One region of the Jeotgalibacillus sp. 10bf12 genome, then DNA from elsewhere that is predicted to be linked to it. Evidence: predicted binding sites of a transcription regulator. Region 1 holds the regulator's gene; each other region holds the start of a gene.
What was found. The regulator Rex, encoded in region 1, represses fermentation and respiration genes when NADH is low (regulators of the CRP and FNR family bind a similar motif). The targets are predictions, from matches to a motif close to TTGTGAAATATTTCACAA.

Region 1 (7,690 bases):
GTCAGGAACATTGCTGCTACTGATGCAGCGTTTTGAAGTGCTGAGCGTGTAACCTTAGTTGGATCCACGATACCAGCTTCAATCATGTTAACCCATTCACCGTTTGCTGCGTTGAAGCCTACGCCGACTTCTTCTTTCTTCAGGCGGTCAACGATGATTGAGCCTTCAAGGCCTGCGTTGTGTGCGATCTGGCGGATTGGCTCTTCAAGTGCGCGAAGCACGATGTTGATACCAGTTGCCACGTCGTCTTCTGCTTCGATTGAAGCGACTTTGTTGTATACGTTCACTAGCGCTGTACCACCACCAGATACGATACCTTCTTCAACAGCTGCGCGCGTTGAGTTGAGGGCATCTTCAATGCGGAGTTTACGCTCTTTCAGTTCAGTTTCAGTTGCAGCACCAACTTTGATGACTGCTACGCCGCCTGCAAGCTTTGCAAGACGTTCCTGAAGTTTTTCTTTATCGAATTCAGAAGTTGATTCTTCGATTTGAGAACGGATTTGTGCAACACGAGCGCCGATTTGCTGAGCATCTCCTGCACCTTCAACAACTGTTGTGTTTTCTTTCGTAACAACAACTTTCGCTGCGCGTCCAAGCTGTGAAATGTTTGCAGACTTCAGATCAAGTCCAAGGTCTTCAGTGATCACTTCACCGCCAGTCAGGATTGACAGGTCTTCAAGCATTGCTTTACGACGGTCGCCGAATCCTGGTGCTTTAACAGCTACTGCGTTAAACGTTCCGCGAAGCTTATTCACAACAAGTGTTGCAAGTGCTTCACCTTCAACGTCTTCAGCAACGATTAGAAGCGGCTTGTTCTGCTGGACAACCTGCTCAAGCACAGGAAGTACTTCCTGAATGCTGCCGATCTTCTTGTCAGTGATCAGGATATATGGATTTTCAAGCACTGCTTCCATTTTGTCAGAGTCAGTGACCATGTATGGAGATGCATATCCACGGTCAAACTGCATACCTTCTACAACGTCAAGCTCTGTCGTGAAGCCTTTTGATTCTTCGATTGTGATAACGCCGTCGTTACCAACGCGCTCCATAGCTTCAGCGATCAGCTGGCCAACTTCATCGTCAGCGGCTGAGATTGCTGCAACCTGTGCAATTGACTCTTTGCCTTCGATTGGCTTAGAGATTGCTTTTAATTCTTCAAGTGCAGCTACAACTGCTTTTTCGATCCCTTTACGTACGCCAACTGGATTAGCGCCAGCCGTTACGTTTTTCAGACCTTCACGGATCATTGCCTGTGCAAGAACCGTTGCAGTTGTTGTACCGTCACCAGCGATTTCGTTTGTCTTGCTCGCTACTTCAGCTACAAGCTTTGCACCCATGTTTTCAAATGCATCTTCAAGCTCGATTTCTTTTGCAATCGTTACACCGTCATTTGTAATTAGCGGTGAACCGAATTTCTTTTCAAGAACAACGTTACGTCCTTTTGGTCCAAGTGTTACCTTTACTGCATCAGCAAGCTGATCAACACCGCGAAGCATTGAGCGGCGAGCTTCTTCACTAAATTTAATTTCTTTAGCCATTTGTAAGGTTCCTCCCAGAATGTAATATGGTTTTAAATCGTTATGTTTTTAAATGATTGAATTAGTTTACGACAGCCAGAATATCACTTTCGCGAAGGATCAGGTATTCTGTGCCCTGGTATTTCACTTCTGTACCAGCGTACTTAGAGAAAAGGATACGGTCATCAACAGATACTTCAAGCTCAACACGCTCACCGTTTTCAAGCACACGTCCTGTACCTACGGCAACGATCTTACCTTCCTGCGGCTTTTCTTTCGCACTATCCGGAAGTACAATCCCGCTTGACGTTTTATCCTCAGACTCTACCAGCTCAATTACTACGCGATCACCTAATGGTTTTAACAAGTGAAACAACCTCCTTGAATTATGTTCATTCGTTTATTAGCACTCTATATATATGAGTGCTAACACAAGTATTAGTTTAATTAATTTGAGTTGTTTTTGCAAGTGTGATGGGTTTAAATTTTTTAAAAATTTGTTTACAGGTACCGCTGTCTCTTTCCGTGGAGCACTACGCTTTCCGCGGCCGCGCGCTGAGCCCCCTCAAGCTTCGCTCTCCTGGGTCTCAGCTGTCGCTTCTATGCCGCAGGAGTCTTCGTCCTCCACTACAAGAGCCAGCTAAGTTGGGTGAATCAAGTATGTAATTTCTCCTTTATTGAAAAGTCTAACCCCCTTTTAATATGTGGACTTGTCCAATTTTATGAATGTACAGTGTGATGGATACTCTCCAGCTGACCTTCGGAGTGCAGGACGAAGACTCCCGCCCCGGAAAAGGGACAGGTGAGACTCAGCATGCGAAGTATGAAGAGGCTCACCGCCCGGGGGCAGGAAAGCGAAGTCCTGCACGGAGAAGGGCAGCGGTTTTCAAAAGCACATCCTCACACCCTATTCACAAAATGTCTACTTAATACGTCTGACATCGTAGCTATCAATTGAAGGCAGTGTAGTTCAATAGTAGAATAAACAGAACGAATCTATTTCAAAGGAGTATGACTGTGAACCGCACCTTTCTCATTATATTAATTACTTATGTGGCTATGCAGCTTTCCACATTTATCGCTGTCCCGCTCGCATTATTTATCAGCGGAATGGTCTCAGACAGTGAACCTGCCGTGCTGCTTTATCAAATATCAGGCTACTGGATCTTTATCAGCTTTACGATTGCGCTGATTGTTATCCTGTTTGTCATGAACAAAAATAAAGGCGTCATGGATCTGCCGGGTAAAAAGGTTGGTCCAGGGATGGCAGCTTTATGGTCATTTATCGGGATCTTCCTGGCATTCTTCAGTCAGGCGATTGCAGTCGGCATTGAGTCGCTGATCGGCATTGATCCGGGTTCACAGAATACAGCTGATATCATCAGCCTTCTGTCTTACGTCCCGCTCGCAGCTGTTGCAGTTGCGATTATCGGACCGATTTTAGAGGAAATTGTGTTCCGTGGCGTGATTTTCGGCTGGTTCTATCGTAAATACAATTTCTTCATCTCAGGACTGATCAGTGCGCTGATCTTTGCGGTGATCCACTTCGACTTCACCCATATCCTGATTTATGCGGCAATGGGTTATGCATTTGCGTTCCTTTATGCATATACTAAACGAATCATCGTACCAATCATCGCGCATATGGCGATCAACACATTTGTCGTGATGACGCAGTTCTTCTTTGCTGATGAAATTCAGCGGATCATTGAAATGAATGAAGCAGTATTCGTACTGTGGCGCTTTGCACTGGGAGGGATTTTCTAAATGAAATCTCCATTAGGACACGGAGTCTTCTATCTGATACTTGGGGTATTCTTCGTCTACTTCGCTGTAAACAGCGTAAACGAAAACGGCTGGGGCTTCTTTGCCTACCTGTTTGTTGCATTCGCAACGTATGATATCGGGGCGGGACTCAGGCTGATCGGACTCCACTTTAAGATTAAGAAGCATATGAATGAGAAGAAGTAGCGGCTATTTGGCCGCTGCTTTTTTGTTTGTGGAAGGAGGTTTATGGGATGGGTATTTGGTCATGAAGTGGCGAACATGTCATGAGATACGTCGAACACCACGTATTTTGCGTCGAACCCTTGGTTGTAAGTATCGAACATCAGCATATGAGTGGCGAACAAGCCAGGTTTAACGCCGAACCACCGCCACAAAAAGAAAACAGCCGGGATCACTCCCCGCTGTTTTCTTTCATTGCTTCTTTTTTCGCAAGCTCGCGGTCGATCCGCTCCCTGCGCTCCTGTTCTTCTAGCTCACGCTGTTCGGCTTCTGCTTTTTGAGCTTTCTTATAGCCGATTTTCGCAATCCACAAGCTGATTTCGTAAAGTAAAATCAGCGGTACGGTTACGATCATGTGTGAGAAGATGTCCGGCGGCGTCACAAAGGCTGCGACGACGAGCAGTCCGAAGTATGCGTACTTACGGATGCTTGCCAGAAACATTGGTGTAACGATCCCCAGTCTTGTGACAAATAACATGATCACCGGCAGCTGGAATAAAAAGCCGAACGGGATTGTCATTTGGAATAAGAACTGGAAGAATTCATTGATCCCGATGACCTGTTCAATTTCAAGATTGTTCGACAGGTTCATCATGAAACGGACAACGAATGGGAATAAGATAAAATACGCAAACGCAAGGCCTGTCAGGAAAAGTATGACGGATGCAGGAATGTAACTAAGCGTTACCTTCCGTTCTCTGTCCTGCAGACCCGGACTGATAAACGCCCAAAGCTGATACAGTATAATTGGTGCCGTCATGATCAACGCAGTGAACATGATAATCTGGAAATAGATCTTTACAGGATCCGTTACCCGGAATGCATTCAATGTCATCGATGCTGCTTCGTCTGAAGACTGAAGGTATTTCATCAGCGGTTCGGCTAGGAAAAACCCTCCCACCATCGCAATGACAAAGAAAACGACTACAATGATGAGTCGTTTTCTTATTTCACCTATATGTTCATGGACGGTCATATCTTGCTGGTTCATATGGCCACCATCCCGTAATTATTGCTGTTTTTCGTCTTTCTTTGACTCTTTTACATCATCGTCGTCATCTGCAAGTCCTTTTGTTGCATCCTTGAATTCACGAAGGGTGCTGCCTGCTGCTTTCCCTAGCTCCGGCAGTTTTTTAGGACCAAAAATTAATAATGCAACGACTGCGATCACGGCAAGGCTGATTCCGCCTGGTAACATGATGCATGCACCTCCTCTTTCTTCTTATATCATAAATTAAATCAAGCTTTTTGGCTATTCTATATTTCTTATAATTGTGACGTTTCTACGTCATCTGTCCCGTAATTTTTCAGGAAATAAATCAATGACTGAAGCTCGACGGCAAGATCAATATGATGGATTCTCATATGCTCAGGCACAGAGAGTCTCGCAGGTGTGAAATTCAGAATTCCCTTTACCTTCAGATCAATCAACCGGTCTGTGATTCCCTGTGCAGGACCAGCAGGCACAGTCAGGATCGCCACTTCAATGTTGCTCGCATTCACCTTTTCTTCAAGGTCATCCATCGCATACACAGGTACTTCTCCAATTGAAGTTCCAGCTTTTTTAGGATCGGCGTCAAACGCCATTTCAATCTTTGTATTATTGTTTTTCAGGAAATTATAATGTAAAAACGCTGTACCAAGATTTCCGACCCCAATCAGCACGACCTTTGTCGTTTCGTCCTGATCAAGTGTTTTACGGAAAAAGGACAGCAGGTACTCAACATTATAACCATAACCTTTTTTGCCAAGTGCACCAAAATAAGAAAAATCACGTCTGATTGTTGCTGAATCAACCTTTACAGCATCGCTCAGCTCTTTCGAAGAAACACGCTGCTTTCCTGATGAATGCAGGTTCTTCAGAAAACGGTAGTAAAGCGGCAGTCGCTTCGCCGTTGCCTGAGGAATCTTCATTTGTTCCTGACTCATTCCTGTACTCCCCCTAAATCCAACAGTGCGCCTGGCACCGCATGTAAAGTGAAGCTGTGAACGCTTCCAAATCTATATCTTTAAAAAACAAATTCCTTTTAAATACAATCCAAGTCCCTATTGTATCATACACCATTAAGGTATCCGCTTGCAAAGTATGCAAGTTTTTTCACAATGACAGTTCGTTGCTTATCATAACGCTGGTACGATACACTTAGATAGGAAGAAAAATGAGGTGAGCGAATGATTTTACTACAGGTCAATAATCTCTCCAAGTCGTTTGGCGCAGAAGAGATTATTGCTAATATAAAGCTTGAAGTCCAGACGAAAGACCGGATCGCACTTGTCGGCCGAAACGGCGCCGGGAAGTCTACCCTTTTAAAAATTATCGCAGGTCAGCTTTCGCATGATAACGGCGATATTAATAAACCAAAAGGCGTGTCGATCGGGTACCTTGAACAGCACAGCGGACTTGAATCCGAGCTGTCGATCTGGGAAGAAATGATGACTGTATTTGATTACTTAAAAGACATGGAAAAACGCCTGCGTGAAGCCGAGCAGCAGATGGCGGACCCTGACGTATACGAAAACGCAGAACGCTATAACCGCGTGATGACTGAATATGATGAGCTTCAGGTTCAGTTCAAGGACGCCGGCGGGTATCAATATGAAGCAGATATCAGAACCGTACTTCACGGTCTGCGCTTTCAGTCGTTTGATTACGACACGCCAATCTCGACGTTGAGCGGTGGTCAGAAGACCCGTCTTGCTTTGGGTAAACTCCTTTTAACCAAGCCTGACGTGATGATCCTCGATGAGCCGACTAACCACCTGGACATCGATACACTCAGCTGGCTGGAGTCTTATCTGCAGGGTTACCCGGGCGCGATTTTAATCGTCTCACACGACCGCTACTTTTTAGATAAAATCGTTAATCAGGTTGTGGAAATCTCACGAAAGCGTTCGAAGAAATTCCACGGCAACTACAGCCGCTATCTTGATCAGAAGGCGCTTGATTATGAGCGTGAGATGAAGGAATTTGAAAAGCAGCAGGAAGAGATCGCAAAGATGGAAGACTTTGTCGCGCGGAACCTCGCACGGGCTTCGACGACGAAAATGGCACAGAGCCGCCGTAAAAAGCTTCAGAAGATGGACAAAATGGACCGTCCGAAAGGTGATGAAAAATCAGCAAGCTTCGGCTTTTCGATTGACCGCCAGAGTGGGAATGACGTCTTGAAGCTGCAGGATCTTTCTGTAGGCTATGATAATGCCGTTTCAAGTAATATCAATGCGGCTATCACGCGTGAGGATAGTATCGCTTTGATCGGGCCAAACGGTGTCGGGAAGTCCACCCTTTTAAAAACGATCGTAAAAAGAATTCCTGCGCTTGCTGGTCAGATTCAATATGGATCGAACGTCAGCATTGGCTACTACGACCAGCAGCAGGCAGAACTGCATTCAAATAAAACGGTGCTGAATGAGCTGTGGGATGACTATCCGATGAAAAATGAAAAGGATATCCGTACGGTACTTGGCAACTTCCTCTTTTCAGGGGATGACGTGCTGAAGCCTGTTGCAACTTTGAGCGGTGGTGAGAAAGCACGCCTTGCACTTGCGAAGCTAATGATGCAGAAATCGAACCTGCTGATTTTAGATGAGCCGACCAACCACCTTGATCTCGACAGCAAAGAGATTTTGGAGAATGCGCTGATCGATTACCCGGGGACGATCCTCTTTGTATCGCACGACCGCTATTTTATCAACAGGCTTGCGACAAAGGTGCTTGAGCTGTCACCTGATGGCAGCACTGAGTATCTCGGCGACTATGATTACTATATGGAGAAACTGAGTGAAATAGCTGAGCTTGCGGCTATTGAAGAACGTGAGCGACTTGAGAAAGCACCTGCCGCTGAAAAGCCGACTGACAAATCAGCCTTTGCGCTTGATAAGGAAAAGCAGAAGGCTGAACGTAAAAAGCGCAGACGTCTTGAGGAAATTGAGCTGCTGATTACAGAGCTCGAGGGTACGATTGAAGAGCATGAAAATCTGCTGTGTGACCCTGAGATTTTCCAGGATCATGAGCGGGTGATGGAATCCAACCAGGCCATTGATCAGGCAAAAGCTGAGATGGATCAGCTGCTTGAAGAGTGGGCTGAGCTGGAAGAGGAATTGAGTGAGTGAGGTTTGTGCAGGAATCCTTTTTGGGTTCCTGTTTTTTTGTGTGTTGGGGTGTGGTT
Region 2 (7,690 bases), 610 kb from region 1:
GACTACGACAAGTGCTGTACCCATTGTCTCATTCACAACACTTCCCTCAATAGTGATATATGGATACAGAATATAAGGAAGGTGTGAAGCTCCATATCCGAAAAATGCGAAGAAAAATTGAAGCATCACCATTAGGAATGCTGTACCAAATTTCTTTTTCTGCTGGATTAAAAACACTGCAATCAGGAAAAATAAGAGTGATAATCCAAACATCCACCATAGATCCAGTGCCCGTTCAAAGTGTTCATTGTTATGTGATCTGAGGCCTGCAAATACAAGAAGACTTGCTCCGATTGTAGGTACACTCCACCAGAGTGCAAACTTTCTCATAATCCCCCGTGATTCAATATCCTCTGCACGGTCGGCATAATACGTTAAAAAGCTGGCACTGATAAACAGAACAGATACAATTGCCAGTAATACTACACTCCATGAGTAAGGGCTTGTAAATAACTCACCGGCAAGAAAGGTCACACCGTTTTCATCTTCCGTTAAGTAACCACCTTCAGATATTGTCAGGGCAGTCGACAATGCAGCCGGGATCAGAAGACCTGTTGCGCCATATAAAAATAAATAAAGCGTACTATCTTTTGATCCGTAATTACCAAATGCATAAAATGATCCTCTGATCGCAATCAGTATAATCGCAACTGAACCAGGGAGTAGAAGTGCCGTACCATAATAATAAGCAGTATCCGGGAAGAACCCTACCAGTCCAACAAAGAAAAAGACAAAGAATACATTTGTCACTTCCCAGACAGGTGAAAGATATCTGCTGATCAGCTTACTCATAATATGTTCTCTTTTTGACACTCTTGCATAGTAAGCAAAAAATCCTGCGCCAAAATCAATAGACGCGACAATCAAATACCCATACAGGAATAACCACAATACAGTGATTCCTAATACCTCTAAACTCATTTAAGTAACCCCTTCCCTTTGGCATATTTCTAAGTTAAGTATAAGAAATGGATCAGCAGGCGGGAAAGTTCCCCGCCCACTGCTTATGCTCTTCACATTAACTGTCCAGCGTGCCTCCAGGGAAGCGTTTTTCAAGCTCCGCCTCAGGCGGTCTGTTCTTAAACATTCTCAGTAATACTCTAACACAGAAGAACCCAAGGACTGCATACAGAGCGAGGAACATACCGAATGCAATGCCTACAGATCCCGATGTCGTCGCAGCTTCATCCACTGTCATGATCCCTCTTAAAATCCATGGCTGTCTGCCGACTTCAGCATAAATCCAGCCGAATTCAATTGCCATCATGGCAAGTGGTCCACTTGCTACTATACCCATCAGCAACAGCTTATTCCATTCATTAAACCGTTTGATAAACATGAACATGACGAACAATCCGGCAATAAATAAGGAGTACATGCCGATACCAACCATCAAATCGAACATATAATGGATCCAAAGCGGTGGTCTTTCTTCTTCCGGGAATTCATTTAGACCGATCACTTCAGTATCAAATGAATTTCCGGCAAGGAAACTTAACATCCCTGGTATCCGTATCTCATTACTAATTTCATTATCTTCATTTATGGTTCCAAATAATATCAGGTCTGCATTGGATTCTGTTTCAAAGTGCCATTCAGCAGCAGCCAGCTTTTCAGGCTGCTCTTTTGCAAGAAACTTGGCAGAAAGGTCACCTGCAAGCGCAGTCCCTGCTGCGAAGATCAGTCCTGCAGTCATTGTCAATCTAAGTGCTTTTTTGTGATAATCTGTTCCCTTTTTCATCAGAATGATAAAAGCCGTGATAGCAGCCAGAATCAATGCTGATGTCATATAGGCTGATGTAATGACGTGAAATACCTTTGTAGGTGTCGCCGGGTTAAACATTGCAGCCAGCGGGCTGATATTAACCGTTTCACCATCAATGATATCAAATCCCTGAGGCGTATTCATAAATGCATTTACCGTGGTAATAAAGAAAGCTGATAAGGTTGCACCGATGACGATCGGAATATTAAGCAGCCAGTGTAACCAGCGGTTTTTAAATCTGTCCCATGTATACAAATAGATTCCAAGGAAAATTGCTTCAAAAAAGAATGCGAATGTTTCCATGAAGAGAGGAAGCGCAATAATCTGACCGGCAACCTGCATAAAGCTTGGCCATAATAATGAAAGCTGAAGACCAATCGCCGTTCCTGTCACAACCCCGACCGCAACCGTAATTGTAAACCCTCTTGCCCAACGTCTGGCAAGGATTAAATAGTGAGGGTCTTTTTTCTTTAAACCCATAAATTCGGCTATTGCAATCATTACTGGAATCCCAACACCAATGGTGGCAAAAATAACATGGAATATAAGGGTAGTAGCTGTTAAGAGCCTACTGAGCGTAACGCCATCTAATTCCAACATGATTTCCCTCCTAAAAAACTTCATACTAGTAAATTTACTATACCACTGTTTCTCAAACCTTTTACAACATTAACTGTGTATGTGATATGTTGAACATGAACAATTTGTGACGTCCTTCACAAAGGTTTAATTTTAGTATATCTGCCTTCATTGCTTATTTCAATTCTCAATGCTTAAGATTCACACCACCGTAATAAGTTGTTCAAATTATAGTCAAAAAGCTGACCAGACATTGTCTGATCAGCTCCTTATCATCCTGTATTCTGCTGCATCGTAAACTGTGAGTGAACAAGTCCCTGATAAATACCTTTATGCTTCATCAATTCATCATGATTTCCGTTCTCCATCAGGTTTCCATGGTCAAGAACGTAAATTCTGTCTGCATCACGTATCGTGGAAAGTCTGTGTGCAATAATAATTGCTGTTCTTCCCTTTAATAATGTTGACAGTGCTTTTTGTATCACGACTTCTGTTTCTGTATCAATCGAAGCTGTTGCTTCATCCAGAATAATAATGCGGGGATCTGCAAGAAGCGCTCTCGCAAATGAAATCAACTGACGTTCTCCAACAGAAAGGATATTACCTCTTTCTTCAACCTCAGTGTCATACCCTTTTGGCAGCTTTTGAATAAAATTGTGCGCACCTACTGCCTTTGCTGCATCAATAAGCTGTTCATCCGTTGCATGGGGAAATCCAAAACGGATATTGTCTTTAATTGTCCCAGAGAAAATAAATGTATCCTGAAGTACAATCGAGATTTGTGAACGCAGACTTCTAAGTGAGACATCCCGCAAATCATGTCCATCCATTTTGATTGAACCTGCTGTAGGGTCATAAAAGCGGGTAACCATATTGGCAATCGTTGTCTTACCTGAACCTGTGTGTCCAACAAGCGCAATGGTTTCTCCAGCTTTAATATCAAGGTTAATCCCGTTAAGTGCTTTTCTGTCTCCTGAATAAGCAAAATCAACCTGATTGAATGCTACATCACCTTTAATTTCATCCAGTTCAATTGGATTTTTCTTTTCTGCTACGTTTGGCTGTTCATCCAGAAACTCAAAAATCCTTTCAGATGAAGCCATTCCCATGAGCAGTTGATTATAGACCATACCAAGTCTTGAAATCGGCTCCCAGAACATGCCGATCAGGAAAGCGAATGTGACGAACTCACCGATCTGAAGGTTTCCACTCTGAATCAGCGAAGCCCCGTACCAGATCAGGATGGCTGAGCCGACTGCATTCGTCATTTCAACAAGCGGTCTGAATGTTGCATTTTTCTTCGTCGCATCTCTCCAGCTTTCGAAGGTTTCATTGTTTACCCCTTCAAAATACTGTGCATTTTCTTTTTCCTGTGTAAATGACTGTGTAATTCTCATCCCCTGAAGACTTTCGTTTAAATGAGAGTTCAGCTTTGACTGTTTTAATCGAACAGTCTGCCATGATCTTCTGATTTTCTTTCGAAGCTTAGTCGAAATAAAGAACATTGCCGGCAGCACAATCATAACCGCCATCGCTAGCTCAGGGCTGATGGTAAATAACACAATAAAAATACCAATCAGCATGAGAATATCCATCAGCAGATTAATAACACCGTTTGTAAATAATTCCTGCAGTGAATTAATATCGTTCATAATCCTTACAAGAATCGAACCTGCTGATCTCTGATCAAAAAAGCGGTTACTCAGCCACTGGACATGAGTAAATAAATGTTTACGTAAATCGTAAATCACACTTTGACCGAGAATGTTCATCCATTTAATTCTGAAAATGTTGGCAATATAGTTGATGATATAAAGTCCTGCGATTACCCCGACAAGCTGCATCAGCAGATTGCCATCTCTGCCGGCGATTGCTTCATCAATGACATACATACCAATTAAGATTGGTATAACCAGTCTGACTGCCGTTGTAACCAGTACCATAATAATAGATAATGGAAGCAGTTTTTTTGAATAAGGCTTTAAATATCTGAATAACCTCCAAAGCTGGAGCCAGTTAAACGGTTTTTCAATTACCTGATCTGTAGAATATTTAAATCTGTTTTGTATTCGTTGCTCACTGCTCATCTTTTCACCTCGTTCCCGTTGCAGAAAGTGATTTTTGATCCTTATACTGAATATCGTAAATTCTTTTATATTGTCCTTCGAGCTGAATGAGTTCATCATGTGTACCCCGGTGAGTGATTTCACCGTTATCAAACACAAAGATTTCATCCGCATGTTTCAGAGAAGAAATCCGGTGGGCGATAATAAGTGTTGTGCGTCCCTTCATGACTTCCTTTAATGCTTTTTGGATTTTAAATTCTGTCTGCATATCTACAGCACTTGTCGCATCATCAAGAATTAAAATACTTGGGTCCAGGCAGATCGCGCGCGCAATGGCAATTCGCTGTTTTTGACCTCCTGATAAACCAAGCCCTCTTTCTCCGAGCATCGTATCGTAGCCATCCGGCATCTCCATAATAAAATCATGCGCTTCAGCCTTCTTCGCTGCATCAATGATCTCATCCATTTTTGCTTCAGGTCTACCGAATGCAATATTAGCTTTAATCGTTGATGAAAACAGGAAAGATTCCTGGAGAACGAATCCGACATTTTTACGAAGAGACCTGATCGTGTAATCACTTACCTCTTTGTCATCAATTAAAACAGAACCCTCTGTCGGCTCATAAAATCTGGTTATCAACTGCGTAACACTCGTCTTACCTGACCCTGTTGCACCGATCAGACCGACTGTTTTCCCACTGTTGACTTTGAAAGATACATTGTTAATGGCTTTTTCATCATCAGCTGTGTAGTTTAATGAAACGTTTTTAAACTCCACTTCCCCTGAAGAACGAGTGAGTTCGATTGCATCAGGCTTTTCCTGAATCGTTTCTTCTGCTTCAAGAATTTCAAGTAAACGTTCTCCTGAAGCTTTTGACTGAGAGAATTGATTAATGGTAAACCCAAGGTTCATAATCGGCCAGATAATAAAGCCGACCAGACTGTAAAAAGCCGTCAGTTCCCCTGCAGTAAGACTTCCATTAACAACAAGAAAACCCCCATAGCCGAGCAACATCACAACACTGATATTCCCAAGGAATTCCATCAGTGGGAAGTACTTCGCCCATACATCTGATGTAAATAAGTATTTTTCTTTATAATCCTGATTTGAGCTGTTGAATTTATTAATCTGATGCTCTTCTCTAGATAAAGACTTTACAGTATTAATACCACTGATATTTTCCTGCACATTCGTATTCAGCTTACCAAATGATTTTCTTACACCCCGAAAAGCAGGATGTACTTTTTTATCAAACTTATAAACTGCGATTGCCAAAAATGGTATAGATAGCATCGTTACGATTGTAAGCGGAACAGAATAATAAAGCATCACGCCTGTTGTGACGATCAAAAGCAGAATCAGTCTGATTAATTCCGCGAATCCGAATGACAAGAAGAAACGGAAACCTTCAACATCCGCTGTCAGCCTCGACATGATATCACCGGTTTTTGCATTATCATAATACTGAAACGGCAGACTTTGAAGCTTATCATACAGCTTTTCACGCAGGTCATATACTGCGATAATACCAAACAGGTCACCGTTGTACTGGGATATAAATGTTGCGATCCCTTTAACGGCCATAATACCGATAAAGCCAAATGCGAGATAAGGAATCAGGTTATACCTGCCGTCTCCCACCACATCATCAATTGTAATCTGCAAAATGATCGGATAAACAATTGTAATCAGCGTCATCACAAATAAGAAAATAATCGATAGTATAAAGTGACGTTTATGAGGCCAGTAAAATTCCTTTAATTTTTTAAATACATCCATCGCTTATCCCTCCTTTTCATATTCCTTCTATTTAAATAGTCACCTCTTAAATATATCGGTTTTCGAAATATATTTCCACCTTTATTTGAATTTTTTCTCATTTCTTACTATTCCTCAGCTTATAGGTTTGCCATTAAAAAAAGATCAGCCTGCAGGCTGATCTTTCATCGTTCATTTGTATTAAAGTGTTTTTTGACCTGGCTTCCAGTTAGCAGGGCAAAGTCCACCTGTCTGTAGTGCCTGTAGTACACGTAGTGTTTCATCTACATCACGGCCGATATTGTTGTGGAATACTGTCTGATACATTAACTCGCCTTCAGGGCTGACGATGTAAAGTCCGCGAAGTGCAACACCTTCATCTTCAATCAGTACACCGTATTCGCGGGATACTTGATGGTTTGTGTCAGCTGCAAGCGGATAATTCAGATCGCCAAGACCATTGTCTTTGCGCTCTGTGTTGATCCATGCAAGATGAGTGTGGATAGTATCAGTAGAAACCCCGATTACTTCAGCATCAAGGTCTTCGAATTCATCGTAACGATCTGACATTGCAGTGATTTCAGTTGGACATACAAAAGTGAAGTCCATTGGATAGAAGAATAATACTGTCCATTTATCTTCTTTCATGTTTTGTTCTAGGCTTACTTTTCCAAATTCTTTGTTAGCAAGTACTGCGTCCATTTCAAAGCGGGGCGCTTGCTTGCCTACCATACGTTCTGCCATTAAAAATCCCTCCAAATAAAAAATGTACACCGGAAAAAGAAAATTCTCTTTCCAATTAAACTCACGATTCCAATCATAATATACTGAAATTGAATAGTCAATTTTATAAAGAATGAATACCTAAAAACCTAAAAATCCCTATCGAAACCTTGATATACGTTTTCTCATTTGTTATAAGGGTATAGTAGGACGATAGATTGTACAGTAGAAAGGATGACAGTCATTGGATCAGTTGTTGAATTTGAACGCACTTGGCGCAAGACTTGCGGACTATGCATGGGGCGCCTTATTGATTGACATTGGAATTGTAGCTCTGAAAATAATTGGGATACTGATTGTATACTTAATTGTCAGAGCGATCGGCAACAGAGTACTTTCAGGTGTTTTCGCTAAATATGAAACCCGTGAGAATATCTCCGTCGGAAGAGCCCGCACATTAGAAAGCTTAACCAAAAACGTTTTTGGCTATGCACTGCTCTTTATTTTAATCGTTACAATTTTGCAGCTTGTCAATATTGATGTAACTGCATTGATCGCCGGTGCCGGTATTATTGGTCTAGCAATCGGTTTTGGTGCACAGGGACTTGTGAGCGACGTGGTTACCGGATTCTTTATTTTGCTCGAGAAACAGATTGATGTAGGTGATTACATCACGACTGGTGAATTCTCAGGCATTTGTGAAGAGGTAGGCTTAAGACAAACTAAAATCAGAGGCTTTGACGGCACGCTTCACTTTGTTCCTAACCGTGAAATTACAAGTATGAGTAACCACTCACG
Region 3 (7,690 bases), 210 kb from region 1:
AATGGTTGTGGTCTTACCCGACCCCGGTGAGGCAAGCAAAAGAAGCGGGCCATCTCCATGGAGAACAGCCTGCTTTTGCACTTCATTCAGGTTGACGCCAATTTCACGCTTTTTTCTAGTAAAATAATCTGCCATATCCGTTCGTCTCCTGTACAGTATTCTACGGTTATCGTACCATTGATTCTGGTTTTTGAGCAGGGGAAGATGGTCATATGATGACGGGAAGTGTAACGGATTGCTGCAAGTTTGGTGGGAAATGCGACATCCTGGCTGCGGATTGTGATAACTTCCCGGGTGGATCGCGGCAACCTCGGACCAGATAGATAGATCTCCAGCCAAAATACCGACATCTGCCCTGCTCAACCCCCCAACATCCAAAAAGAAAAACCGCCTGAGCGGCGGTTTTTCTACACTAATATTTCCTGCTCAATCTTCTTCATTTCATAAAACATGCCTCTTGCAGCCATTAACTCCTCGTATGAACCTTGTTCAGCAATCCGCCCGCCGTCCATGACAATAATCTGATCCATTTTCTCAAGACCATTCAGCTGATGGCTGATCAGGCAGACTGTCGCGTCTTCTGTGCGCTCTTCAAGGTAGCGCATGATCTCAGAAGACGTCACATTATCAATGGAGCTAAGTGGCTCATCAAACAGCCATAAGCTGCGTTTTCTGAGCAGCGCCCGTGCAATCGCCAGACGCTGACGCTCTCCACCTGACAGGTTCTCCCCTTTTTCAAGCACAGGGTCATCAAGTGTGAATCTTGAAAGTTTAACCTTTTCAAGCACCCACAGCATTTCTTCATCCGCCAGTCCTTCTCTTGCGATGTGAAGGTTATCTCTGATCGTTCCGAAGAAAAAGTGATTTTCCTGCATAACAACATTTGCTTTTTCCCAGATGTCCTCAGATTTGATATGACGGATTGGACGGTCCTGCAGCGTAATGTCGCCGTCATTCGTTCTGAGCACGCCGAGCAGCAGCTGAAAGATCGTTGACTTACCAGAGCCGCTCGCGCCGACAATTGCTGTTTTTGAACCTGCTTTGATTTCAAAGGAAATGTGATCAACAGCCGGTCTTTCTTCCCCTTCATGTGTATAAGAAACAGAGTCGAAGGAAATCGCCGGCGCTTCATCCGTAAGTATTTCATACGGCTCTGATGCAGTGACAGGCTCCATGTCTGTTACTTCATTTAAGCGTGAAGAAGCTTTTCTACTATCTTCTAAATGCGGTGGCAGCACAGCCATTGGCGCTGCATTTTCAAAAATATTCAACGACAGCATGACAAGCATTGCAAGGAATAATCCGTCAAGCTGCCCCTGCTGAACGAGATAAACGCCTGCTGCGAGTATAATCCAGGAAATCAACAGTCCTGCTGACTGGTTGACTGACTGGTTAAACATACTCTGACTGCTGCTTTTTTCCTGATTTGCAATATAGGCAGCTGATGACTGGCGAAGGGACGCGCCCTTTTCGTCCAGCTGCTGATAAATTTTCAAGTCTCTGAATCCATACAGCACTTCAGCTGTATCTGTTGAAAGTGCTGCACGTGATTCTCTCACTTTTTCTTCAATCTTCTGTCTGCGCAGTGCAAATAACGCCGGAATGACAAGTCCGGTTAACAGAAGGCCTGCTGCAAAGATCAGCGGGAACCAGAATGAATAAAACGTGGTGAAAAGCATGGCACTTATAAATACAAAAACTAAAACAATCGGCGGATAGTAGACGCGTAGAAAGAAATTCTGAAGACTTTCAACGTCACCTGTTATCCGCGCAAGTAAATCACCGCTTCTGAATTTCTGAAAAATACCTGGCGCCAGCGGTTCAAGCTTTTCAAAAAAGCGGACGCGGATTCCTGCAAGAATATTAAAGGTCGCGCGGTGAGACACCATCCGCTCACCGTATTTAGATCCGGCTTTCACCAGACCGAATACTTTAATAAACGCAATCAGCAGTGTCAGTGTATAAACAGGCGGAATCAGCGCAGCCTTGGAAATCAGATAACCACTGGCTGCAAATAGACCTGCTGCTGTCACACCGCCGACATAACCAAACAGGACAGAGTACCAGACATTTTTCTTTTCAGCTGCAATTTGTCTTAAAACAATACTAAGATCTCGCATTTGCGCCACCTCCCTGCACCATTTCCTGATAGGCGGGCTCTGATAATAAATCGCGATGCTGTCCCTTCACTATAAGATGTCCATCTTCAAGCATGAGAATCTGGTCAGCATTTCTAATCGTATACAGTCTGTGTGCAACAGTAATCACTGTTGCATCCTTTGACAGTTCTTTCATTGAAGCTGTCAGAATCTGCTCTGTTTTCAAATCAAGACCTGTTGTCGGCTCATCAAAGAGAATGACTGAAGGCTTTTTAAGAAATGCTCTCGCAAGTGCAAGACGCTGTTTCTCTCCGCCAGAAAGTCCTCTTCCGCCTTCTCCAACCGGTGTATCAAGTCCTTTTTGAAGCGCTTCGATCAGCGGAGTCAGCCCGGCTTTTTCAGCTGCTGCTTCAATTTCTGTACGCGTCGCTTCTTTTTTACTGCCGATCGCAATATTATCAGCCAGCGTCCCTGAGAAAATAAACGGCTGCTGTGAAATATAGCTGAGCTGATCAAACCAGCTTTCTTCCTCATAATCGGAAAGATCATTGCCATTCACTTTGACGGCTCCTGATGTAGGTGCAATCAGCCCGCTGAGCAGATTCAGTGCAGTCGACTTTCCTGACCCGCTTTTACCGATCAGTGCAATATTTTCATAAGGTTTTATATCTGCCTGTAATGGTCCGAGACCGAACCCTTCCTTGCTGTATTGAAAAACAGTCTGGGCAAATTGAATATGCGGCGGCTGGGTGGTTGAGAGCTTTTCGCTGCCCCAGCTTACACGGTCTTCTTCCTTTGACAGCTCTTCATCAATCAACTTAGCAGCACCGATACTGCCGCGCCCTGTGTGAAATGCATTGCCAAGCTCTCTGATTGCCACATAAAATTCAGGTGCAAGCACGAGCATGAAAAACGCTGTGAAAAATGTGACGCTCTCAAAGTAGATCAGTCTCAGTCCAAGCTCGAGTGCGACAAGTCCAACACCAAGCATTGAAATATATTCAAGAGCGAGCGAGGAGATGAAGGCAATCTTCAGTACTTCAAGCGTTGCATCCCTGAACTTCAGACTGCTGTCTTCAATTGTATCCCGCTGTTTTTTTGCCTGACCGAACAGTTTCAGCGTAGTCAGACCCTGAAGTGTATCAAGAAACGTCCCTGAAAAAGCTGACAGCTGCTCAAGCTGTTCCTCAGACTTCTTTTGCGTTTTAATCCCAATAATGATAAAAAACAATGGAATAAATGGTGCTGAAACAAGTAAAACCGTTCCGGTAATCCAGTCCTGCCAGAACGCTGTAATGATAATCATCAGCGGGATAAAAGCCGTTAACGTGAGCTGTGGAATATACTTACTGAAATAACTGTCGACTTCATCGACTGCGTCCATCAGTACACTAACCTTGCGTCCCGACTGCCCCTGAAGCGAAGCCTGTACAGGATTTCCTGCGTATTTTTCAAGCAGTTTTTCACGGATTGTCTGCTTGACCTTTGCTGCAAGCCAGGAACCAGTCCGACCGCTTGCATAGGTCAGCATGGCACGTGCGATCAGTGCCGCAGCCAGCCAGCCAAAGAGTGGTACAACATCAGATAAGGCTGCCCCTTTTAAAAATACTTCGTCTACAATACGGACGATAAAGTAGGCCTGTGCAATGATACTTACTCCGGTCAAAAAAGCGATCAGGACCATTAGCAATTGAGTGCCTTTATATTGCTTCGCATATTGCGAAAGTTGATTCATAGATCAAATCTCTCCGATCATTAATTATTGACGATATTGTGAATGATTTCACATATAGTATTATTTTTATTATATATGATTATACGTGATTTTTCATGTGATAGGATTGTTTGAGCACATTTGTATGTAGGAATTGATGATTGCACAAGAACCGGTTCATTTCCGTTTCAGGCGGAGGCTTTCCGAGCGGTGGTCGCTGAGCCTCCTCGGCTTCGCCTGCGGGGTCTCAGCTGTTCCACTAATCGCTCCGATGTCCCCGCCTTCCACTCCAATGAACCTGAATTACTATCGCATACAAAGAGAGTAGCGAAAAGAAATATAACTATGAGCCAGCTTTCGTTGAACATCATTCTTTATTAAACATAAAATCCGGATTGAAAGTTACTTAAACCAACCCTTCTCTCGGAAGCGGGAGATGGCTTCGATCCGGTTTGTGACTTCGAGCTTGTCGAGTATGACTGAGATATAGTTCCGGACGGTGCCATTTGTGATATAAAGTGTACCAGCGATTTCCTTGGTTGTTTTTCCTTCTGCGATGAGCTCCATAACTTCACGTTCGCGCTCTGTCAGCGGGTTTGCTTCTGTGAGTGCCATATCAACAAGTTCAGGAGCGTAGATTCTGCGCCCCTCCATAATGGTACGGATCGAACGCGCCAGTTCCTCGCTCGGACTGTCTTTCAGCAAGTAGCCGCTGACGCCTGCATTCCTGGCTCTTTCAAAATAGCCCGGTCTTGCAAAGGTGGTCAGGATAATGATTTTACAGGGTTCATCTTTTAATTCCTCAGCTGCATCAAGACCTGTTTTCAGCGGCATTTCAATATCCATAATACAAATGTCCGGCTTCAGTGACTTGACCACTTCAACGGCTTCTTCACCATTTTTTGCTTTTCCGATCACTTCAATATCTTCTTCAAGATCAAGCAGGGAGCCAAGCGCTCCTAGCAGCATTGTCTGATCTTCAGCTAACACGATTTTGATCATAGCGCTTCCTCCTTAGACACCTGCTTCAGAATAGTCGGCACACAAATCGTAATGTTTGTGCCGAGTCCGCTTTCTACATCAAGTGTTCCATTAACAAACTCCAGGCGCTCTCTCATGCCTCGTAATCCGTTTCCTTCTATTGAACGGTCGAGCATGAAGCCTTTCCCATTATCTTCAACAGTCACTTTTAATTCTTTAGGCAGCTGTTCGATCATGACTTTACAACTTGTGGCACTGCTGTGCTTTACAACGTTTGTTACAGCTTCTTTCAGACACATACTCACCACATTTTCCACTAAAAGCGGTACATTCTCAAGCACCGGATTCCCCTTAACCTCAGGTTTAATCTGTGCCACGTGCAGCAGTTCACGAATATGGGTAATTTCTTCATCCAGCTTCGTTCCGCGCATATCTGATACCAGCTCCCGCACTTCTTTCAGGGCAGTTCTTGCTGTCTGATTAATGTCATTCAGTTCACTTTTAGCACTTTCAGGATTTGCTGCAATCAACTTTGCAGCAAGGTCACTTTTCAGTCCGATCAATGAAAGCTTCTGGCCAAGCGTGTCATGAAGGTCTCTGGCAATCCGCTGACGCTCTTCCATAACCATTAGATCTGAAATCCGCTTTTGTGCATATTCAAGCTGCCCTTCAAGCTTCTCTCGCTTCATTCTGTTGTATGAATTAAGCGGCAGCAAAATCACACCGATCACACTGATCAGCACGAATGGAAACTGCGTGAAAAACAACTGATCCTGTGTAAAAAAGGCAATGTTGACGGTGATTACTGTAGAACCGACTAGAATTCCATACAGTGTGAAAAAACCTACTTTATGCTGGACGCTTGCGATCATAAACGATAGAAAAATCGCAAAGTACACAAATCCGAACAGAATCGTCATTGCAATACTGATCGCAATCGCAATCCCCACCCAGACGTAGTTCACCCAGCCTTTAGTTAAATAAGTGAGGCGGTAAGCTGCAAAAAACACCAGAATCATCGCCACGCCGACTGAAATCTCAACCCAGCCGGATGACCTGAAAATAAAATAAAACGGCAGCATACAAAAGATAATCCAAATATATATATTCAAGCCTGTATTTTGTGGGAAAATATTATACCATTTTTGCACAAGCATTCCGCCTTTCTCTCGAATTCAGTATAGCATGGATCAGAGCTGGATCAGAACAAACGTCTACTCCGCCTGAATTGAAAAACGCCTGAAAGGTTATAAACCCTTCAGGCGATTCCATTTATGATCTCGTCTGCATACGACGTATTTCAAGCGACATTTTTTCTTTTTTAATCTGCTTCTTCACTTCACTGAAGGTAACAAATGTTTTACGCGACTCATCGTATAGACGGAATCTGATTGATTCCAGACTTGAACGCATTGTGATCGTCGTCGCCTGGTGAAGCGGCGGTGTTGATTCATGCGCTTTTTCAAGATGATAGTTCGGTACTCTCGGGCTTAAATGGTGTACGTGATGATAACCGATGTTACCAGTCACCCACTGAAGCACTTTTGGAAGCTTGTAGAATGAGCTTCCATCTACAGCAGCTTTTACATAATCCCACTCAGATTCATCCTCGAAATAAGAATCCTCGAACTGATGCTGTACATAAAACAGCCAGATCCCCAGGAACCCTGAGATAAACATGATTGGACCATGTACAAGCAGGAACGCTTCCCAGCCGAGCCATAAAATCATACCTGTATATAAAACAACAATTGATGCATTTGTGATGTATGTGTTCTTACGCTCTTTAGGACGGGCATCTTTTCTGTTCATACGATTTGTTACAAGGAACAAATAAATCGGCCCAAGCCCGAACATCACAAGCGGATTACGGTACATTCTGTAAGAAAGACGCTCTTTCCAAGAAGCTTTTTTATACTCTTCCACTGTCATAATCCAGATATCACCTGTTCCGCGCTTATCAAGATTACCACTTGTCGCATGGTGAATTGAATGCTCACGCTTCCACTTTTCATACGGAAACATCGTGACAATCCCTGTTAATGTACCAACAATATTATTCAGCTTTTTATTTTTGAAAAATGATCCGTGGCAGCAATCATGGAAAATAATAAAGATCCGTACGACAAACCCTGCCGCCGCAATGCCAAGACCTAGTGTTAAAAAGTAAGAAATCTCAAGACTCTGGTACGCCAGAAACCATAAAATAAAGAATGGCGGTATTGTATTTATCATTTGCCTGATACTTGCTTTCATATCTGCTTTTTCATAAGGAGAGACACTTTTGCGCAGCTCTGCTGTTTTCTGTTTACTCATGTTTTTCCTCCTTTTGTAACTCTTATGACCTCATCATAAAGCTTTCCCCAAAACAAAATAAGTCATGAGTGTAAGGAATAAGATATGACACTTGTCATATATAGAAAAGCGGAAGGCGCTTGGTCAGCTCTGACAGGCATAAGACGCGGAGCGGAAAATGGGTGACCTCCCCATTTACCGATGCGTGGCTTATGACCCGAAGAGCTAGCGCCTGGAGCTGGACACCGAGAAAAGCGGAAGCAGGCGTTCAGGTCCGACAAGCATAAGGCGCCTTGAGAGAAATGGGCGACCTTTCCCATTTTCTCAAGGTGACTTATGACTCGAGGACCTGCCTGCTGGAGCTGGACACCAAGAAAAGCGGAAGGCGCTTGGTCAGCTCTGACAGGCATAAGAAGACACGGTTCTGGATAAATACAGTCAAGTCTAAAGCTAATTGCAACATCCCGGCGGGTGATTGCGACAACCTCCCGGGTGGATCGAGACATCTTGGAGCCAGATTGATACATCTCCATCCATAACACCGACATCTGTCCTTCATGCACTTAGGTAACAGACTTTTGTGTCTCAAGAGCATTAAGAG
Region 4 (7,690 bases), 790 kb from region 1:
AAAGCCCGGGAATCTGGTTTCACATGAAGTGAATCATTCCCGGGTTTTTCATATTGTTTAAGTATCATGATTCCGCTATTAAAAACCGCTTCCCCTTACCAAAAACAGCCTTTATAGACTTTCTCCTCGCAATCGCTTCTGCACTGCACACCGCATCAACAAGCATAAATGAAGCAGTATCACCTGGCTTTGGCCATTGCTGCTGACCTTCTGCTGAGAGAGGGGTGACCCCACCCGTTGCATATTTCAGTAACTGACTTAACCCGACTTCATCACTGATCCCAAAGCGTTCTCCGAGTATTGCGAGCTTATCGATTGTAATGCCGGTGCCAAAGGGTGACCAGTGATCTGTGATGCTGTCGTGGCCGACTGAGATGGGAATCCCTGCTCCCCACAAGGCCGGGATTGGAATCGTGGGACGGTTGATTGGGACGGTAGTCGTCACATCGATTTTTGCGTCGTTCAGAATGCCGGTCAGCTGCTTCAGCCGGTTCTCCTTCAGGTCGCCAAGCGCCAGTGCGTGACTGATCGTGACGCGTCCCTCATAGCCATTCTTTTTGACTAAGTCAGCGATTTGTTCCATTTCAAAAGCGCCGAGTGAATCCGGATCATGCAGGTGAATATCAATGTTTTTATCATAATCCTGTGCAATCGCAAACATCGCTTCAAGGGACTTGTTAATATTGCGGTCCACAGTTGCAGGGTCCACGCCTCCCACATGAGTGGCCCCGTGTTCCATCGCCTGACGGACAAGGGACTCCGCGTTACTTCTTAAGAGCCCGTGCTGCGGGAAAGCGACAATTTCATATGTCAGGTAATCTTCATATGCTTTGAGTGCACGGACTGTTGCTTTCAGGTTTTCAATCCCTGTGACCGGATCAATATTGCAGTGCGTGCGGATATGGGTATGACCATTTTGCAAAAGCAGTTCAATCATCTTTTTGGCACGGTCTTCTGCTACAGGCAGCTGTTCTTTCAGGATCGTCTGTTCTTCTTCAATCCTCGTGAAGATGCCATTTACAGCGGGCTCTACAGCTTTCCACGGTCCTGAGTAATACGTCTTATCAATATGAATATGCATCTCCCTGAATGCAGGCAGCAACAATGCGCCTTCTGCATCGATTACAGGAAGGTCGGTTTGAGCAGGATAAGTGGATGTCACCTCAGTGATGGTTTCATCCTCAATTTTGAGATGCGCCATTTCCGTAATAGTACTAGTCACCCGGCTTTCAAAATAAAATCCGGTTTCAATCGTTGCATTCACAATCCAATAAGCATTCATATACTGCCTCCATTTGTCTCAACGTTTTATACCATTGTAAAAGATAGGTAGTGATCATCTCAAATCTATCTGATATTTTACATTTTAGTGAAATGTTTTTGAGAGTGCCTCTGTGCCAGGAACAACATCCACACAATTCATGAGAATGATATAAACAAAATAAGATTGTGTGAGAATGGTATTTGATACAGTGACATTAAAAATCCCTAATCAATATTTGATCAGGGATGATGAAAGTCTATTCGTAATCAGCAGAAACAGTTGTTTCTTTCCAGTCTTCAACGGTATTTAAAAGAGTTGTATATTTGTGAGTAGCTACTTGATAAGCCATTTTCCCTAATAAAAGCCGGAGCGGTGGATTTGGTAACTCTACAATCTTCATAATGGCTTCAGCAGCCTTCGCAGGATTTCCTGGCTCATGACCATTGCTTGACGCAGCTCCTTGAATCATTTTCCCTACAGTGTCTTCATAGATTTTAGATTCTGTTTTGACTGAAGAACGCCCTGCCCAATCAGTGCGGAATCCACTTGGCTCAATCAATGAAACCTTTATGTTAAAGGGTGCGAGTTCCTGTGCCAGCGTTTCAGAAATTCCTTCTACAGCATATTTTGTTGCGTGATAGTATCCCATTGAAGGGAAGGATGCAAGACCCCCGATCGACGAAAAGTTAATAATGTGTCCGGATTTTTGACTTCTCATGGTTGGAAGAACAGCATTGGTCATATTCATTAAACCCCAGAAGTTAATTTCGAACATTTTGCGTGTCTCATCTTCCAAACTTTCTTCAACCGAACTAAAATAACCGATCCCTGCATTATTTACTAACACATCGATGCTGCCGAAGGTTTCTACACTCTTCTGAACGGCTTGATTTACTTCCTCTTTATTTGTAACGTCAAGCTTTAGTGCCAACACATTCTCACGATTTATTTTCTCCAAATCCAGAAGTGTTTCCGGGTTTCTCGCTGTTACAACTACCTGATAACCTGCATTTATCGCATGTATTGCAATTTCTCTTCCGAAACCTGTGGAACATCCTGTAATCAACCAGACTTTGTTGTTTTGGCTCACATGTATCACTCCTTTAATTTGTATATGGATAGCATACAAGTTAAAGTGAACTTTAAGTCAAGCGTTAAATTTCAGATTAAAAAATCTTTATTATTTTTTCTGCCAACTAATACATCATAAATGGCCATTTTCCTGTTGATCTTTTCAAGGTGCGCCAATGTTTGAGTCATTTTTTTTTCAACTTCTTCTTTATGGGTCAACAGCATGTTTCTTCGATTTTCCAATGTCTTGTCACCCTGCTTTAGTAACTCTACATATCTCTTGATTTCATCCATCGACATTCCGGTATTTTTTAAAGCGATCACTAATTGAAGCCACTCTAATTCTTCTTCAGAATATTGTCTTCGTCCTCCGCCATCTCTTTGAATTTTAGGAAGAATCCCTTCTTTTTCATAGAATCGTAAAGTCGAAGCCGGAAGTCCATACATCGTTTCAACGTCTTTGATGGTGTGCATGCTAACATCTCCTTTATAGTTGAAGTTAACTTTAACTATAAAGCCGGAATCATAAAAATTAAAGAATTATTTTTTGTGAAATAAAAAAGCATATAATCATTCACCTATCGAGAAAAGCCAAAACATAGTGATCAATAACACGCTGCATGCTATTGATCATTATCTCGCTTTCGGATATCGTGTGTAAGTAACTTTAGAAGAGATTGTTTTTGTCATTGTTAGGTCGCAAAATCAATAAGGTATGTTTGAATATGAGTAAGCTTTCAGGAAAGGAAGTTGCTTGTGAAAGTGACCACCGGAAAAAACGGAGTTATATATGCTATCCTCTCTTATGTGATGTGGGGACTGACTCCGATTTATTGGAAAATGCTGCAGGATGTATCGCATGGAGAGATTTTAGCACAGCGGATTTTATGGTCTTTTATTTTTATGCTTGTTCTCCTATTTTTTCTGAAAAAGTTCAGCTTATACCTTCAGTTTGTAAAAGAGATGATAAAGACACCAAAATTATTCTGGTCCCTTTTTATTGCTTCGCTTTTAATAAGTTCAAACTGGGGCATCTTTATGTGGGCAGTCATTCACGGACGAATTTTAGAAGCTAGCCTGGGACAGTATATTAACCCTATCACCAGTATGTTAATTGGCGTAATCGTATTAAAAGAAAAGCTGACAGGACAACAAATTACAGCATTTGTATTAGCAGGAACCGGCGTACTGATCATCACTCTCCACTATGGTGTGGTTCCGTGGATTTCTTTAAGTCTGGCATTATCTTTTGGCTTTTATGGTCTGGTCAAAAAAATGATAAAAACCGATTCAACAATTGGACTGACTTTAGAGACGATGGCAATCGTCCCGCTGGCTGGAGCCTACTTAACCTATCTTTTTTTTCAAACCGACTTTCAATTTTTCGACTCTGTTTCCACGAGTATGCTGCTGATAGGAAGTGGCATTATAACGGCTCTGCCACTTTTGTTATTTACAAAAAGTGCTCATGAAGTATCGTTATCAATGTTAGGTATCTTGCAATATATCGCACCAACCATCTCTCTATTCACCGGGGTCCTGCTTTACAAAGAAGTTTTAAGTACGGCTTATCTGATCTCGTTTATCTTTATCTGGTCAGCTCTTGTCATTTATACATATTCTTCGATAACGATACAGAAAAAAGCACGAAAGGCCCGGGTTTAGCCCGTTTTGATATTGAATAATGGATCTTGTGTCAGGTGCAAGGTGCAGCCCGGCCATTTATGCGCCGGCTGATCTGTAATTTAGTCATTATCGTCCCGGTGAGTACAGCAATATTTAATTTAAATTGAAACTTGTGCACACAAAAAATAGCCCGAGTAAACGCTTGGCTTTTTACATCACCCTGTAACGTATATGTGAATAAAATGGTATAATAAGGTTTAATATTCACTTACATAAAGGAGCTGTCTATTTGAAAAAGCACCTGACCATAATTACTTTCTTTGCCATTTTTCTAACTGCATGCAGCAGTGATCCCGCAATCGAAATGGACCAGGACACCAGCTATATTAAATATTTGCCTCAGGAAGAAGAGCTTGAGGTGTTTGTCAGATACCTGAATCATTCTAATCGACCTGTCGATTTTTGTGTAGAAATTCTTTTTGATGATGAGGAGATTTGGGATGCATTCCCTTATGAAGGGTATGTGATATCGTGTGATCCGGAAGATTTTGAGGATAAAGTTTACGGTGGAATGCCAGGAGAAATGACGATTTTGCCCAATAATGAATTTGTCGTTGGCCCAGATATGTTTCTCCTCGACAGTATCGATGAATCTTTATTACCCGGCAACGTCAGAGTCCGGTTTTTTAATGAGGATGGATTCGAGTTAATTGAACCGCTGAACGTATTGGAATAGACATTAAGCGGTTCAATTATTTTATAGAAATAATCACCAGGATCCGTCTCCTTAGGCACCACACCTATGCTATACTTAAACAATTATAAAAAATACATCTTTAGGAGGCCGAGCCGCATGTATGCAGAAACCGAACCAATTCCAGACGATTTGAAAGAATTACTGTCCCTGTCTCATCATGTGAAAAGCTTCGCTAAAGACAGTTATTTGTTCCGTGAGGGTGATAAGATTAAACATTTGTTTTTTATCGCAAAAGGAAAAGTTCAGCTGAGTAAGGTGAATACGGATGGGCGTGAGCTGACGCTGCGGATCTGCGGGCAGAATCAGCTGCTTGGGGAAGTGTATCTGTACGCTGATGACGCGACTTACATGCTTGATGCAAAGGTGAAAGAGGACGTCGCGTGCTATGTATATCCGATTCACGAGCTGGAAGCTGAATTTCAGAAAAACCCGCGGCTTGCTGCTGCATTTATGAAATGGATGTGCCTGAATCAGCGGAAGACACAGACCCGCTTTCGTGACCTGCTGCTTCACGGCAAAAAGGGTGCCCTTTACTCTACACTGATCCGTTTATCCAATAGCTATGGCATTCAAAAGTCAGAAGGGCTCTTAATTGACGTATCCCTCACCAATCAGGACCTCGCCAACTTTTGCGGAATGGCACGTGAAGTGGCAAACCGGATGCTATCCGAGCTGAAAAAACAGAAGATCATCTCAATATGCGACGGAAAGATCCTCATCCGTGACCTGGCTTACTTAAAAAACGAAATCCAATGCGAAAACTGTCCGTTGACACTTTGCCGGATTGACTAACCAGCTACTACTCTCACTTCAGAGAATAGTAGTTTTTTTGTTGTCTTTTTTAACTTAATCGATTAAATAAAACAAACTTATTTGTATTACCAAATCATATTCCGAATAAAATCTAAGTGCAGTAAAACGATTAGAAAAATAGCACAAAGCTATATTTATCTTTCTATTATCACTTTATTAAAGTCCATCGTTGATATTTCACAGCTGATGATTGGAGCGTAAGGGGGCGACTCCTGCGGAAAAACGATCGTGAAAGACCCCGGAAGGCAGTGTTCTTCTGCCTGAGGAGGCTTGAGCGTTCGTCCGCGGAAAGCGTCCCCCTGAAGCGGAAATCAGCAGCCAGATTCTATAGAGCCCATATAAGAAATTTGGCGAAAAAATGAAAGAATCGTAGTTCCAGGTAAATTTTTGTCACAGATGTGACTTTTATCACAGTGGTCAAACCGTGATTCCTTTACGCTTAACCCAATATGAATGTTGGAGAGGGGAACTGAAATGGCTAAGAAACAACAGGCGAATGAAGAAAATCTGAAAGGCACACTCATCAGCGTGTTTTTTGTTGGATTTGTCATCGTCGCAATGTGGGTAGCTGTTTACCTGATGTATTTATCCCAATAACCTTAAAGGAGAATCACCATGCATCTTCATAAGTACGAAAAAATATGGCTCGTGTTCGGCACAGTATGCCTGATCGCATTCTTAAGTATTGTCGGTGTCAATGCGTTTGCCCACGATCACACACCTGCTGGCGGAATCCAGACGATCGATCCTGAAAAGGTAAGAGAAACCGCTCCATTTAACGAGCCGGGTGTTAAAAAGCTGGATGATGATACGTATCAGGCCGCGATCATCGCAAGTGCTTTTGCTTACGACGGCGGAGAGGCGTTAGAAGTGCCGGTTGGCAAAGAAATTATTTTTAAAGTAACAAGTACAGACGTGGTTCACAGTTTTACGATTGATAACACAAACGTCAATATGATGGTTGTGCCCGGTCAGGTGACGACAAAATCATACACCTTTAAAGAGCCGGGGAAATATCTGATCATCTGTAATGAATACTGCGGAACAGGTCATCATTTTATGTACAGGGAAATTGAGGTGACTGAATCATGATCGCAGCTGGAGAACGTAAACTCGCACTCTGGAATATTGGTGTTGCCTACACCGCATTTTTAATCGGAACACTTGCCGGTCTGCTGCAGGTATTTATCCGTAACGACGCACTGGAGCTTCCGGCATGGCTGGATTACTATCAGATTTTAACCGCACATGGCGTGTTACTTGCACTTATATTTACGACATTTTTCATTTTTGCCTTTTTCATTTCAGGTATGAGTAAAAGCCTTGGCGCATTCGGTCCGAAGGTATTGCTTTGGAACTGGATCGGATTTCTGGTCATGCTTGCAGGAACGATTCTTGCGACATTTATGATTGTGATCGGAGAAGCATCCGTTCTTTATACATTTTACGCCCCTTTAATGGCTAACCCGTGGTATTACGTGGGTCTTGCATTATTTGTCGTCGGCTCCTGGATTATGGGGTTTGGACTCATTGGCCATTACGTGAAATGGAGAAAAGCAAACCGCGGTGAGCTCAGTCCGCTTTTTGCATTTATGACAGTAGCGACCATTGTATTATGGTTGATCGCATGCCTTGGTGTCGTCGCGACAGTGTTATTTCAGTATATTCCATGGGCATTCGGCTGGGTGGATACGATCAATGTGGAACTGAGCCGGACGCTGTTCTGGTATTTCGGTCACCCGCTCGTTTACTTCTGGCTGCTGCCTGCTTATATGGCATGGTATACAATTGTGCCGAAAATTATCGGCGTGCCGGTCTTCAGTGATTCACTTGCACGTCTTGCATTTGTCCTGTTTATCCTGTTCTCCATTCCTGTCGGCTTTCACCATCAGCTAATGGAGCCCGGCATCTCTGACTTCTGGAAGTTCCTGCAGGTCGTATTAACGTTTATGGTGATTATTCCGTCTCTCATGACGGCATTCTCCATGTTTGCAAACTTCGAGCGGGCTGGACGTAAGAATGGCGGGAAAGGGTTATTCGGCTGGTTCACAAAGCTTCCGTGGAGAGATCTGCGGTTCACATCCATTTTCGTGGCCATGGCCTTCTTCATTCCGGGAGGAGCAGGCGGAATCATTAACGCAAGCTTTCAGCTGAATGAA

Region 2: the regulator Rex is predicted to act here: its motif matches at 2,470-2,487, upstream of DH10bf12_RS11170 (cytochrome ubiquinol oxidase subunit I).
Region 3: the regulator Rex is predicted to act here: its motif matches at 3,871-3,888, upstream of cydD (thiol reductant ABC exporter subunit CydD).
Region 4: the regulator Rex is predicted to act here: its motif matches at 5,928-5,945, upstream of DH10bf12_RS03480 (cytochrome C oxidase subunit II).

What each region holds. Positions count from the first base shown of each region.
Region 1 is NZ_CP200276.1:1,527,758-1,535,447, reverse strand. Features, by position in the region: gene groL (chaperonin GroEL) at 1-1,538, opposite strand, end outside; gene groES (co-chaperone GroES) at 1,600-1,884, opposite strand; gene DH10bf12_RS08080 (lysostaphin resistance A-like protein) at 2,535-3,284, shown strand; gene DH10bf12_RS08075 (YdiK family protein) at 3,285-3,488, shown strand; gene tatC (twin-arginine translocase subunit TatC) at 3,697-4,515, opposite strand; gene DH10bf12_RS08065 (twin-arginine translocase TatA/TatE family subunit) at 4,534-4,722, opposite strand; gene DH10bf12_RS08060 (redox-sensing transcriptional repressor Rex) at 4,791-5,453, opposite strand; gene DH10bf12_RS08055 (ABC-F family ATP-binding cassette domain-containing protein) at 5,697-7,634, shown strand.
Region 2 is NZ_CP200276.1:2,142,184-2,149,873, reverse strand. Features, by position in the region: gene DH10bf12_RS11175 (cytochrome d ubiquinol oxidase subunit II) at 1-921, opposite strand, end outside; gene DH10bf12_RS11170 (cytochrome ubiquinol oxidase subunit I) at 1,019-2,365, opposite strand; gene DH10bf12_RS11165 (ABC transporter ATP-binding protein) at 2,617-4,431, opposite strand; gene DH10bf12_RS11160 (ABC transporter ATP-binding protein) at 4,436-6,190, opposite strand; gene DH10bf12_RS11155 (peroxiredoxin) at 6,371-6,913, opposite strand; gene DH10bf12_RS11150 (mechanosensitive ion channel family protein) at 7,146-7,690, shown strand, end outside.
Region 3 is NZ_CP200276.1:1,314,825-1,322,514, reverse strand. Features, by position in the region: gene DH10bf12_RS06930 (ATP-dependent helicase) at 1-135, opposite strand, end outside; gene cydC (thiol reductant ABC exporter subunit CydC) at 408-2,120, opposite strand; gene cydD (thiol reductant ABC exporter subunit CydD) at 2,107-3,834, opposite strand; gene DH10bf12_RS06915 (response regulator) at 4,216-4,815, opposite strand; gene DH10bf12_RS06910 (sensor histidine kinase) at 4,812-5,945, opposite strand; gene desA (Delta(5) desaturase DesA) at 6,067-7,110, opposite strand.
Region 4 is NZ_CP200276.1:732,791-740,480, reverse strand. Features, by position in the region: gene DH10bf12_RS03510 (amidohydrolase) at 65-1,282, opposite strand; gene DH10bf12_RS03505 (oxidoreductase) at 1,521-2,354, opposite strand; gene DH10bf12_RS03500 (MerR family transcriptional regulator) at 2,426-2,809, opposite strand; gene rarD (EamA family transporter RarD) at 3,092-4,000, shown strand; gene DH10bf12_RS03490 (hypothetical protein) at 4,251-4,697, shown strand; gene DH10bf12_RS03485 (Crp/Fnr family transcriptional regulator) at 4,815-5,510, shown strand; gene DH10bf12_RS03480 (cytochrome C oxidase subunit II) at 6,006-6,128, shown strand; gene DH10bf12_RS03475 (cytochrome c oxidase subunit II) at 6,147-6,623, shown strand; gene DH10bf12_RS03470 (b(o/a)3-type cytochrome-c oxidase subunit 1) at 6,620-7,690, shown strand, end outside.